DNA from 3 places in the Schlesneria paludicola DSM 18645 genome. Region 3 is predicted to be linked to each of the others. Evidence: riboswitches for the same ligand, from Rfam matches in the RefSeq annotation. Region 3 holds a riboswitch; each other region holds the start of a gene.
What was found. A riboswitch is a leader RNA that binds a small molecule or an ion and turns the genes downstream of it on or off. The one in region 3 is predicted to bind cobalamin.
Positions count from the first base shown of each region.

Region 1: linked by a shared signal. The riboswitch ahead of OSO_RS0126610 (ribonucleoside-diphosphate reductase subunit alpha) and the one ahead of OSO_RS0121420 (DUF1559 family PulG-like putative transporter) in region 3 are both predicted to bind cobalamin.
Region 2: linked by a shared signal. The riboswitch ahead of OSO_RS45235 (DUF1559 family PulG-like putative transporter) and the one ahead of OSO_RS0121420 (DUF1559 family PulG-like putative transporter) in region 3 are both predicted to bind cobalamin.

Region 1 is NZ_JH636435.1:2,112,383-2,116,773, reverse strand. Features, by position in the region: gene OSO_RS0126620 (type I polyketide synthase) at 1-720, shown strand, start outside; gene OSO_RS45240 (3-keto-disaccharide hydrolase) at 860-1,960, shown strand; cobalamin riboswitch at 2,207-2,446, shown strand; gene OSO_RS0126610 (ribonucleoside-diphosphate reductase subunit alpha) at 2,694-4,391, shown strand, end outside.
Region 2 is NZ_JH636435.1:2,106,483-2,110,873, forward strand. Features, by position in the region: gene OSO_RS0126590 (flagellar biosynthetic protein FliQ) at 1-203, opposite strand, end outside; gene OSO_RS50065 (flagellar biosynthetic protein FliO) at 320-1,813, opposite strand; gene OSO_RS45235 (DUF1559 family PulG-like putative transporter) at 1,958-3,055, opposite strand; cobalamin riboswitch at 3,315-3,534, opposite strand; gene OSO_RS0126605 (ribonucleotide-diphosphate reductase subunit beta) at 3,607-4,391, opposite strand, start outside.
Region 3 is NZ_JH636435.1:950,408-954,798, forward strand. Features, by position in the region: gene OSO_RS0121405 (tetratricopeptide repeat protein) at 1-178, shown strand, start outside; gene OSO_RS0121410 (DUF6580 family putative transport protein) at 476-1,093, opposite strand; gene OSO_RS0121415 (hypothetical protein) at 1,221-1,571, opposite strand; gene OSO_RS0121420 (DUF1559 family PulG-like putative transporter) at 1,634-2,512, opposite strand; cobalamin riboswitch at 2,691-2,886, opposite strand; gene OSO_RS0121430 (Gfo/Idh/MocA family protein) at 2,990-4,291, opposite strand; gene OSO_RS0121435 (PDZ domain-containing protein) at 4,332-4,391, opposite strand, start outside.

The DNA.
Region 1 (4,391 bases), 1.2 Mb from region 3:
AATCCCGGCTTGGAACTGCATGGGTTTGATGACTTCCGCGTCTTTCAAGGTGTGCGTTTAGGGCAGCACGATCGAGTGTCCCTGCGAATTCTCTGCGGCAAACCGGTTCGAGCGGGGGCCGAATTCATCGTCCCCACGCGCCTGGTTTCTCATGCGAACGGACGTGATGTCATTCACGCGGGGGCCAATGTTGTGCTGGCCCCGGGATACCCGTTGGCCCCGACACCGGTACTGCATATTTCCCATCAGCGCCCCTACTCGACGGATCTCGCGACGGCCTATGCGACGCGCTTGTTTCATGGGCCGCAATTGCACGGTTTGACGGCGATCGAAGCGATCTCGGACGATGGAATCATTGTCCAATCGCGAATGTCGCCAGTCGCTTCGACGTGGATGGCCGAGCCGATTCGAGCGAACTGGCTGGCGGACCCGTTGGCAATCGACGTCGCATTGCAGTCGATCATTCTCTGGTCACAAGAACTGCGTGGCCGACCATGCCTGCCCTGTGCTGTGACGAAGTATCGACAGTTCCGCCGCGCGTTGCCGCATCAGGGAGTGCGAATTATCATCCACATCCAGCCGTCTACTGAGCAGATGATCCGTTGTGATATCGAGTTCGTCGATGCGAACGGTCAATTGGTGGCTCGCATGGAAGGCTGTGAAAGCGTGGCAGACAGCTCGCTGACGATGGCTTTTCAGCGAAAGCGAATCGAAGGGTGATGGGAGCAATCCTGTCCAGTCTCACGCGAGACGCTGGCGATTCGTGACACGTGCGGCCCTTGCGTCATCATTGTTCATTCCGAGTGTTGATTCAGATCGATATCAGTTTTCTGTTGCGTTCCTTCATGAAAGCCACACTTTGAAAACGACCGCCCTGCGACTTTCCGTACTCGGTGTCACATTGGTGTTGTTCAATGCGATGGCGTTGACGTCGTTCGGTGACGACGAAGTTCACATTGCAATCACGGACCTTTCTCAAGTCGATGCCGACTATCATGATCAGGGCGAATACGCGGGCCCCGTCATGATGAATGGATACGCTTATCCAATCGGAGTTCAAGTCGTTGCCCTCGGCGGCGGGCAGTTTAATGCCCTCGTCTATCGCGGCGGTCTTCCTGGGAACGGATATGACGGTTCGCCGCGAACTCCGTTGTCGGGTTCACGTCAGGGCGAACAGGTGATTTTGAATGGCGACAATCTGGTTCTGATTCTGCAGACGGGATTTGCCGCGGTTGTGAAGAACAGTGCCGGTGATCGTCTGGGTTTCTTGCAACCCGTCAAACGCGTCAGCGCGACGCAGGGGGCGACACCGCCTTCAGATGCGATCGTGCTGTTCGACGGTCACGGAACCGACCGCCTGAAAGATGCGAAGGTGACGCCCGAGGGATTGCTACAGGTTGGAACCGAGACGAAAGACGTTTTCCAGAATTTCACACTGCATGGTGAATTTCAGATTCCTTACATGCCAACCGCTCGTGGTCAGGGACGCGGCAACAGTGGTTTCTATTTGCAAAAGCGATACGAAGTTCAGGTCCTCGATTCGTTCGGTCTCGAACTGAAATTCAACGATTGCGCATCGCTCTATCGCTTCAAAACCCCCGATCTGAATATGTCATTTCCACCGTTGCGATGGCAGACGTATGACATCAACTTTACTGCAGCACGATTCTCGGCCGATGGCCAGAAATGCTGCAAGGCCCAGATCACCGTACGTCACAACGGCGTCGTCGTGCACAATCAACTCGCACTGGAAAACAAGACCGGCGGCGGCAGCGTCGAAGGGCCGAATCCCTTGCCGATTCTGTTTCAAAACCACAAGAACCCGGTTCTCTACCGGAATATCTGGATCGTTGACCACGACAAAACGGGATGTCCATCGCCAAGCTATGCGATGACGTCCGTACCTGTCTGCCGTGAACACGGATGTCGAGCGCCAACGCGCTGGCGCCACGGCCGTTGATTGGCCCCGGTCGAATGAGTTTTGTACCACAAGTCAGGGACGTTGGTTCAGCGCCCGATAGTGTTCTTGATCGCATCTTGGCGGTCGAGGTTGACCGCTGCGACGTGACCACTTTGGCTTTCAATTGCCCCTCGGTAATGAGCAACTCAATGGCTCTTTTACTCTTACATCAACCCGTGTAAGCGATCGTGGTTGTTATGGTGAAGAAAGTTTTGGGTTCACTAGACAAGATTCACGGCCGTCCGTATGTTGTGCCTCGTTGTTGGTTGTCCACAAGCAGTTGTGGTCACGAAAAGAGGGAACACCGGTGAAAAACCGGGACTGCCCCGCAGCGGTAAGCAGAAACGACCGCCATCATTAAGCACTGGATCGCCCAAGATTCGTCTTGGAAGGCCGGGAAGCGATGGCTAGTAGGAAACGAACAAGGCTTGTGCCTTGTTCGCCAAGTCTGCAAGTCCGAAGACCTGCCAACGACTGGGTAATTCAGGAACTGCAGGATTCTGATGGTTGATGCCATCAGGTTGGATTACTCATCTGCCGGGCCTTCTTGGGAAAGGACGGACGAGGATGCTATTTCTGTCATTCTGCGCGCAACGCGTGCGGCTTTCGCTGGCTTCCATGCCGCGTGAGTTGCAGGGCTTCTTTAGCGCACTCCTCGATTCGCTACCCCGAACTCGATCTCGGCGTGTCCAGAGTTCTGCATCGGAGAGATGCGAATTAGGAGTCCAGTCGCATGCTGCGTGCCCCTCACGAATGGGTTGTCCGTAAACGAGATGGTCGATTCGTCCCGTTTGAACTGTCGCGAATTCAGAACGCGATTTCGAATGCGTTCCGTGCAGAGCTCAACCTCGCGGACGGCCAGCCACTTGAAGCGGATGTGTTGAACGATGTGGCCAGTGTCCTGAAGTCGGTGGCCGATGATGTGGCTCCATTGGCCAGTCAGACGAACGGCGTGGATGTCGAACGCATCCAGGATCTTGTCGAGATGGGCTTGATGTCGCTCGGTCAGTATCGCGTCGCGCGGCGCTACATTATCTATCGTGCGGAGCATGCGAAGATGCGTGCGATTCGCGGTGAAGCGGCGTTGATCGAAACGCGTCCCGCGATCCATGTCGTACTTGATGATGGAACGCGCGTTCCGTTTGATCCGCGCCGCGTCGAGAAGCGATTGGAAGAAGCCGCTCGGGGACTTGAAGAATTCGTCGACGTGAAATCGCTGGCCGACGATGTCCTTCGGTCTGTCTTTGATGGAATTTCGATTGGTGAGATTTATCGGACACAGATCCTGGCGGCGCGTTCGCGGATCGAGCGTGATCCGGCATTTGATGTCGTCGCCGCGCGGCTCATGCTGAATGTGATCTACAAAGAAGTGCTGGGTGCGACACCCGACGCGCGATCACTTCCCAAGCTTCACCATGACCAGTTCGAGCACTATGTGATCGACGGAATTCGCGCGGGACGACTCTCACCCGAACTGCGTCGCTTCGACCTGGAACGGCTCGCCAAGGCGATGGAGCCCAAGCGAGATGCCCAGTTCCACTACCTGGGGCTGCAAGCCATTTACGACCGGTATCTGTTGCATGTCGGTGGCCGCCGCATCGAGACGCCGCAGTATTTCTGGATGCGCGTCGCGATGGGCGTGGCACTCCAAGAAGAGTCGCGCGAAGAACGAGCGATCGAATTCTATGAAATGCTTTCGTCGTTCCGGTTCACATCGGCGACGCCGACCTTGTTCAATTCGGGGACTCCGCATCCGCAACTGAGTTCGTGTTATCTCAGTACCGTCAGTGACGATCTCGGGCATATCTTCAAGGTCATTGCCGACAACGCCGTGCTTTCGAAATGGGCCGGCGGTCTGGGAAACGACTGGACGAATATCCGCGCGACGAACGCGCACATTCATGGAACAAACGGTCGCAGCCAAGGGGTCATTCCGTTCTTGAAAGTCGTGAACGACGCGGCGGTCGCGGTCAATCAAGGAGGAAAACGCAAGGGCGCTGTTTGTAGTTACCTGGAAACGTGGCACCTGGATATCGAGGAGTTTCTAGATCTTCGCAAGAATACAGGTGATGACCGGCGGCGTACGCACGACATGCATACCGCGAACTGGATTCCAGACCTTTTCATGAAACGCGTCCGTCAGAATGGATCGTGGACGCTGTTCAGCCCGGACGAAGTGAGTGACCTGCATGATCTGTATGGTAAGGCCTTCGAAGAGCGCTATGTCGAGTACGAGCGACTGGCCGATGCCGGAGAAATGCTGCTGTTCCGGCGCGTCTCTGCGGCCGAACTGTGGCGGAAGATGCTGACACGACTCTTCGAAACGGGGCATCCCTGGATTACGTTCAAAGACCCTTCGAATCTTCGCTCGCCACAGGATCATGTCGGAGTCGTGCACAGCAGTAACCTCTGCACGGAAATTCTGCTCAAC
Region 2 (4,391 bases), 1.2 Mb from region 3:
CACGGCAACAGAAACAGGATGACGAGTGACATGACGACGAATTTGGGAATGAATGCCAGCGTTTGATCGTGCATCTGAGTGGCGGCCTGCAACATTCCCACGATCAGGCTTGTCGACAAGGCCGCTAGCAATATGGGGCCACCGACAATCAACGCCAGCGTCAGGGCCGTTTGGCATAACTCCGCGGCAAGTTCGGCGGTCATCTTTTAAACCAATCTCGTTTGAAAACTCATCCTAAAACAGAAGCCAGAATCGGCGATCTGGGTATGGGAACACGCAATTCGTTCGGCTCGCTCTGCACTGTGAAATCCGCGGTCGATCACGCGACCCGCACACTTTCAAGCAACATTCCCACCGTCAGAAACCAACCATCGATCAGGACAAACAGCAACAATTTAAACGGCATCGAAATTGTGGAAGGGGGCATCATTGTCAGTCCCAGACTGGTCAAGATTGTGGCCACCACCAGATCAATCACCAGAAACGGCAGAAACAATTGAAAGCCGATCAGAAACCCCACCTTTAATTCGCTCAACAGATACGCCGGAGCCAGGACCGTAAACGGAACATCGTCGTAGCTTTCGGGCGGACTGGAATCGCGATTCGATCGCGATTCGCTGTCGACGGGGTCGGGTGATTGTTGATAGTCCAACAGCATCCAGACCGCATCGGCATTGCCAGCCATGTCAATCTGTTCGCTCATGAAACCTCGAACAGGTTTCAATGCACGATGAATCGCTGTCGTCTCATCGATCACGACCTCGCCCGGCGCGGGATTCGTATAAGGTCGGATTCCTTCCTGGTAGCTGCGTTGCCAGATGGGCGACATCACGAGAAACGTCAGAAACAAGCAGATCGCCGACAGCACGTGACTCGGCAGCCCATGCTGCGTTCCCAAGGCTTGACGCAAGAGCCCCAGCACAACGATGAAACGCACAAAGCACGTCGTCATCATCAGGATCGAAGGAGCCAGACTGAAAACCGACATTAGCGCAACAAGCTTCAGAGACGCGCCCAATTGTTGGGGCGAGATCCCCGAGGTTGAATCACTGGACTCGCCAGTCTGCATTTCCAGCGATGCCGGCTGAATTTTAGGAACACGGCTCTCTGGAATCGCTTTCGGTTGCTCGCGTAGCCGCGTCGTGACACTGCCGGGACGAGCGGGCTGGGCATGAGACACCTGCGTCGATAGGAAGATCAGTCCCAGACCCAACAGGATCGTCAACACGCGCGGCGCGCTCGGAATCGATCGGGACGACATCGCGCGTGACACGGTTTTGGTGGCGACGCTTGCCAGCGTCTCCGATTTAGATTCCTGATCGCATGCACGGATCAGCCGCTCGACTTCGACCGGGTCGTCGATTTCACTGAGTGTCCTGACGCCATCGCCGCCGACGCCAAGCAGCAGGACGCGCGATCCTAGTCTGACCAGATGAACAGACGCACGCGGTTCGAGAGTTCGGCGGCCCAAGACTTCAAGGGCCTCGTCGGGCAGTTGTTGTGGGCCGCGAAATCCATTGCGTTTCATCCAGCGCCCCGCAACAAACAGGGCTCCGACGATCAGACTTAATGAAACGGCCGTGCTGATCAGACTGTTTGAGGCGGAGATCGATTTGCTTTTTCCTGATGTCTCTGACGGCCCGTTGACTCGCGCGGGAAGTGGCAGCGCGCGCGGCGTCTCACGCGATCGGAATCGGGAGTCGTCTTGCGCCGAAACGGACGCGATCCCGATCAATCCGACTGCGAGGGGAAACATCAGCATGAACAGTCGCCGCTTCCCTGGTGCGAACTGCTCACGTGGGAACTCAGTCATCACAATTCCATTCACTCCCGAACGTCCGGCAAAATCTGCCGAACATTCAGCGAGTGAAATACCTGCGATCGGCATTTACGACAAGATCAGGTTGCAAACCCATCGCCGGAGATCGCTTTCACGAGCATCAGAAGGTCGTCGAGGTCAAAAACCATCGCTGATCATCTCACTTCCCTTGTAAGAGAAAATTGCAGAGAAGGTCACATTGTTCATCGACTGCGACAGAAATCGCACAGAACCATCGCAGAACAGAAAATGTGCTCCCCCCGTGTGATAGCTGTGGAAGTCCTGGTGTCCGACGTCACATCCTAAAAGCCCGAGCGTCCCGTTTGCTGATGTCATTTGAGTCGCGGTCACCACGCACGAGCTCCATGTCGACGTGCGTGCAAAACTGAGATTCAGTCCCGCGCTCTGATCCATAACATTCTTATGGCTGGCCCACGTGCCGAAAATCGCGTTGGGCGCTTCGCCGACCAACGTCGTGTAGCCCGTGCCATCGACCATATCCCGCAACCCCAGCGTCAACGACAGGAACGACGCATTCGGTTGAAGCATCATGGTGCCGCGCGGGTTTCCTGAAAGATCACCGAGAGTCGAGTAGTTGTTCTGACAGTTCGTGGCTGGGTAACAGCGTACACCGCGTTCGCCCCAGTTGCCGGAGTAGTCTGAGCGAGCGTACTGCGGTTGCGAGTTGACGGCGTCGCCATTCGCCCTGAGAAGGGGAAGGTTTACCGACGGGCACAGAAACACGGACAGCATCGTTTGGGCTAGCTTCTGATTGTTGGGCTGTAAATACCACTGATTGAAGTCCCACTGCTGATACAGGTTTGACTGATCGAGATGCGGAAGGAGTGCGATGCCCCAACTGACGACGCGACACGCCTTGGCATTGGCGGTTTCATAAAGCGCCGATGACGCGAGACTTCCCCCGTAACCTCCCTTGGGGAAGCAGTTGAAGATTTCATGATACGAATGAAATGCAATCCCCATCTGCTTCAAATTGTTTTTGCACTGCGTCCGCCTTGCCGCTTCACGGGCCTGCTGCACAGCTGGCAACAGCATCGCCACCAGCACAGAAATGATGGCAATCACGACCAGCAGTTCCACCAGCGTAAAACCGTTGGACGTACCTGCAACATATCGCGGCCGTGTATCACGTTGAACGCCTCGACGATCTAAAGCTTCTCGAACCTCTGTCCTTTTTTCGTTGGCATGACTTTGGTGGAATTCAATCGAACACATCTCGCGCATCTCCTGTTCGTACCCTCCGGTACGAATTGACGACCATGCGGGACCTTCGAGAGAGAAGGGAAGATCGAGAGATTCGGGGGCAACGAGCAGAGATGTGTAGAGGCACGCGCGCGGACAAACGACTTGCCAGCGCTCCCCTGGGCACACATCTCATCAAAGTTGATGCGCATTCCTCGACCGACCTTTCCCTAGAAGGTCCGGCAATTGAGGATTCGGCGTGACGACACGTAGTCGCCCTGACAAAGAAAACCGAATCACTCAGCCGCTGGCAGGTCTTCGGACTCGCGGACATCCAGCACGTCCAATCGGACATCCTGCTTTCTACTGGCCATCGCTTCCCAACTCCGTGGAGTCAGTGCTTGATGATGGCGGTCGTTTCCGCTTACCGCTGCGGGGCAGTCCCGGACTCACACCGGGTTCCCTCTTCGTGCTCCAATCTCTTGGAAGCAACCAGCAACGCGGGGGATTAAAGCGAAGCTCTTGCGGAAAATCCACCCGCTTGGACAACACACCAATCAAATACGATGAAACGGGGCCTCGAACTATTCCCAATTCAAAGTCGACGCGCTTTGATACTCAGTCACGCGAGTTTCGAAGAAATTCTTCTCTTTCGAAAGATCAATCGTCTCGCTCATCCAGGGAAACGGATTCGACGATCCATACTGTGTGGGAAGGCCAATTCGTTCGAGACGACGATCGGCGATGAACTGGACATAATCTCGAAACAATTCGGCGTTCAATCCCAGAATGCCGCGCGGCAAAACATCGCGGGCGTATTCAATCTCCAGCTCGACGGCATGCTTGACGCGTTCGATCATTGCCTGCTGAAACTCGTCGGTCCAAAGCTCGGGATTCTCGCTACGGATGCCGTTGATCAGGTCGATCCCAAAGTTCAGATGAATTGTTTCATCGCGAAGGATGTACTGAAACTGCTCGCCGATGCCAGTCATTAAATTGCGACGATGAAACGACAAGACCATCACGAATCCAGTGTAGAAGAAGATCCCCTCCATGATCAGGAAGTAGCCGATCAGATTCTTGAGAAAGGTCTGCGCGCCCTCGAAGGTGTCCGTCGAAAAGCCCTCATCAAGAATCTCGGCGGTGAGTTCCATCTCCAGTGCGTCCTTGCGGGCGATCGCAGGAACCTCGTGGTACATATTGAAGACTTCCCCTTCGTTGAGCCCCAGGCTCTCGACGATATAGAGGAATGTATGCGAGTGAACGGCCTCTTCGAATGCCTGTCGCAGTAAATACTGCCGGCATTCGGCATTGGTCACATGCCGGAAGATGGCAAGGACCAGGTTGTTACCGACCAGACTTTCGGCGG
Region 3 (4,391 bases):
GTTTCCGGATTGGCAAGCGTTCGGACTATTAATGTCAGGCCGCTGTGATGAAAACCAGGGCGAATGGAAGCAGGCGATTGAGACGTACGAACGGTTGATGCAGGAGTTCCCAAACTTCCCTCAAATGGACGACGTCAAGATGCGATTGGAAATGGCTCGCAAGAAGGTGGGCGGATAGTCCTCTCCGAACTTCAAACCTGAATGACGTGGTGGTGAACTCGCGGCAAGTAGGCCAATGAGCCTGTGGACGATGCTCGTCTTCTCGCCAGAACGGGATGACGACGCCGCTTGTGCGATGCGTACAAGGGGGGGCGACGGAGCGGACGGCTGACCTGCGTGTCCCGCAGTTCGCCCGCAGTCAATTTCCATTCCGAGAAAGCCGAATCGCATTCGGTGTGTGAATCAAAAGCATGAGGCTGTTCTCGCGAACAGCCTCATCATGACATCATCTCGGTTCTCGCCTGAGAATCACGCTTTAGCGTGCCATCGACGATTGCAATTCGGGCTTGCCAGCCAGAGCCATCTCTTTCGTGCGCACGACGAGTGGACTGAACACCAAGACGCTGTAAAACGCGGTGCTCAAGAATGCCTGCCCAGCAAACGGGATCGCATTCAGGTAGCAGGTGTAAAGTCCAGCCAGCGAGTGTGGAAGGTCGGATTGAATGCAGAAGTAAACGAAGTTGGTCACGACGAAAAACAGGACCTCGGCCAGAACACCACGTGTGAATGCGTCGACACCGCGTGCGGGCCAACTGCGGCGATTGAGGCCGGCTCCCATCATGGCTGCCAGCAAGTAACAGACATAGGCGGACCAGCGATCGCCTTGGAACGCCCAGGAGAAATTCCCTGTCATCGCCCAGATACTCAGGTCGCTGACGAACAATCCGATCAGCGGCAGGCCAACGGCCCAGCGACGGTCTGCCAGGTATGCCCCCGAATACAGACAGATCGCCATCATGGGCATGAAGTGCCAAGGATAGTAGATCACCGTGGGGTTAAGCGTCACGTTGTATGTGGTCAGAAAGTACGGCAACAGACGTAAGACGACTGTGAAGGCCAACATGCCAATCACAAATTTCACTTTCGATGGCATTTCAGTTCCCTTTGAATCGATGGTAGCACCGACCATGTTCACGAGTTTTTTCAATGTTTTCTTCGTTTGACAAATGAAGCCAGGACTTTAGGCGAATTCGCGTTCGCTTCGCAAGCGAAATCCGTACCTAAAACCGCTCGGGCAGTGGCCCTTCGCGAACGAGCGGCGTTTTATGCACCGGGCAGTTTCGCGTCCCATTGCCCGTCTGCAGTTGTTCCATCGAACCAACAGGTTTCCACGCTTGACACTTCTCGCAATACATCCCGGGAACAAGGGTTGGTTCGCCGGTACCTGGGTGCGCTTCGGGCGAGTTTCGGGCCCGAAGCAAAAAGGATTCACCCGATTTCGTATCAACGTACACAATTTCTTGAAGCTGGTCTTCGCGAACCGGTTGCGCCCCACTGAAGAGCAACGGAGTGGCAATTCGCATGACGGCAATGAGAATGGCCAGCACCAGAATGGAGCGGACATAAACCATGTTAACTGTTCCATCGACGGTTGATCGCAAAGGCGATTGGATTGACATGAAACCACGATGCACTACTGAAGATCGTACAGTTCGTCCTGTTTCAGCGGATCATTCAAGTTCCCGTCACTCACAAACCCCAGTCGTTTGGCATCCATCTTGGTGGCTTGCGGCTGCGCCATGTAATTCGATCCGGGCACCTGAATCCCAAAGTGTCGGCTGCGTGATTCCACATGGCCGTCCATGAAAGCAACATTGGCCGTGTCGGTGTGACGAAAATGAGTCGTGGCAAAGTTTTGACTTGGCGGTTCGAGAAGCCAGTTTTCTTGAAATGTCAGCGAGAAATCCACTTGGGCCGAATCACCAAACACAACCGTCTGAGTCATTTGCATCACGTCGCGCAGTTGCTTGAAATCGGCCTTCACGCTGAACGCGGGATAGTTCGAGAAGTCGTACTTGATTCCATAACCCAAGTACCGCCCGTTGAAGCCGTATCCGCAGGCCATCTGGCCAAACCGGACGAGATCAACCTGGGGGGGGCCAAAATTGGGACACTGATAGGCGGAGTAGTTCGTTTCCATATACGGAGCCAATTGCCCCTTGCTGAAATCAAGTTGTTTGGCCGTGACCGGTTCATCATAGTTCACATTTCCGAACCAGAAGCGAACCTGTCCAACCGATGGGTATGCAGAGGCATTGGCAATGAATTTGCCATCATCAATCCGATAGCAGGGCAGGCTTCCCGCGTAGGTTTCGGCGTAGTTGTGCAGTGCCAGAGCCAGTTGCTTCAGGTTATTTTTGCACTGGGTTCGGCGCGCCGCCTCGCGCGCCTGTTGGACAGCGGGCAGCAGTAGCGCAATGAGAACCGCGATAATGGCAATCACGACCAGAAGTTCAATCAGGGTAAATCCCTGTCGGCGTGGTCGGACCTGAGGACGCAAAAGAGCTGGCATGACAATTCTCCGTTGTGGCATCGAACGGTATCACGATTCGACAACGAACAAACGGTCGTCCGACATACCCAATGATGTCTTCATCACACGCATTCCGTGCAGTGAAAACTCAGGGTACGTCAATGCCTGCCCAGGCAGAGCAAGAGACAACGGTTCGTTCAGCGCGAAGTCGTTGATACACGAATCTGACAACTGGGCAGGTCTTCTGGCTCCCGGATCACACTACTAACCGCGCCTTCCCAAGCATTGCTGCTCAGTGGCCTATGCGGCGTTTGTCCCCGGATACAGCGGCGGGACCGCGACGGATTCACACCGTCTTCCCTATTCTTCCGTAGAACACTCGTCTACGGACACCCGTGTCGATCGCACATGGTAACGTCCATTGGTCGATTTGCAACGAATCTTCCCAGGGATTACGGGACCAGCCGGCGCCGGACGAGAGCAGGGGAGCAGGGGAGCATCCCGGGTGTGCATTGCCTAGACGACGCCCGCCTGAAGCGTTCCGCGGAGCAGTTGATTGGCAGCTTGATCGCTGCCGCAATCTTGCCGGGCGGAGTCGAACGTGATTTCTCGGCCGACTCGATAAGAAATATTCCCCAGATGGCACATAGTGCTTGCCAGTTGACCCACTTGCAAACTGGCCGCAGGAGTCTGTCGGCTCTTGATGCAATCAATGAACTGCCGCAAATGCGTGGTCAGCAAGTCGGACGCATCCGCAGTGATATTTTCACTGTGGTCATAGACTTTCCAACCACCTCGATCGACAACCAGCGTTCCCAGTTCACCGTGAAATGAAACGCCGGAACTTCGCCCTTCGATCCCATGGGACGACCACAGCCGGTGCTCCCAAAGAATTGTCTTTTTCTCGAAGGCATATTGGACCGATAGCGTATCGGGAGTCTCTTGGTCATCATCGAACGCATACTGACCGCCGACTGCGGAAATCCGTGTCGGTGATTCTACGCCCAGCCCCCAGCGGGCGACATCCAACATGTGGACGCCCCAATGTGCGAGTTCGCCTCCGCCGTAATCCCAGAACCAGCGCCAATTGAAGTGAAAGCGGTTTGGATTGAAATCCCGGGCCGGTGCTGAGCCGAGCCACTGGGAATAATCAACTTGCAACGGCGTTTCGCATTCCGATTTTCTTCCAATCGTGCGACGTCGATGCACAATCCAGGCCTTGGCCAGCCTGACCGATCCCAATCGACCGCTACGCAGAAAGTCGACGGCCGACCGAAAATGACTGCCGCTTCGCTGTTGCAGTCCAACCTGCACAACACGGCCCGCCTGGGATGCGGCGTGTATCATCAACGGCCCTTCTGCGACGAAGTGCGTCGAGGGACTTTCGAGATAGACATCCTTTCCTGCCTGGCAGGCAAGGATTGTCATCGCCGCATGCCAATGGTCCGGTGTCGCGACAACGACTGCGTCAATGGCGGGATCGTCGAGCAATCGACGGAAATCCCGTTCGATCGCCGGTGCAGGCCGCCCCGCCTCGACAACGGCGTGCACGGCTGGTGCAAATTGAGAATCGTCGATGTCGCACAGCGACCGAATCTCGACATCGCTTTGTTTCGCCAGTTCGCCGGCGAGAATCTTGCCCTGATTGCGGATTCCAATGACACCCACGCGAACACGGTCGCTGGCCCAGGAGCCAGACTTGGCCGTCGCAGTCGAAGCCGTGAGTCCGACGACGCCGACACCGACCATTTGCTGGGCACTTCGTCCCAGGAATTGGCGGCGGCTGACTTCGCGCAATTTAAACTCGTCGGTATTCATCGTGTTTCGCTTCGAGAAGGTCCCTGACCCCGAACAAATATTATATCCGATCCAATGAGTCGACCCAACGACCGATTTCGTCAATCGCATCATCCACGGG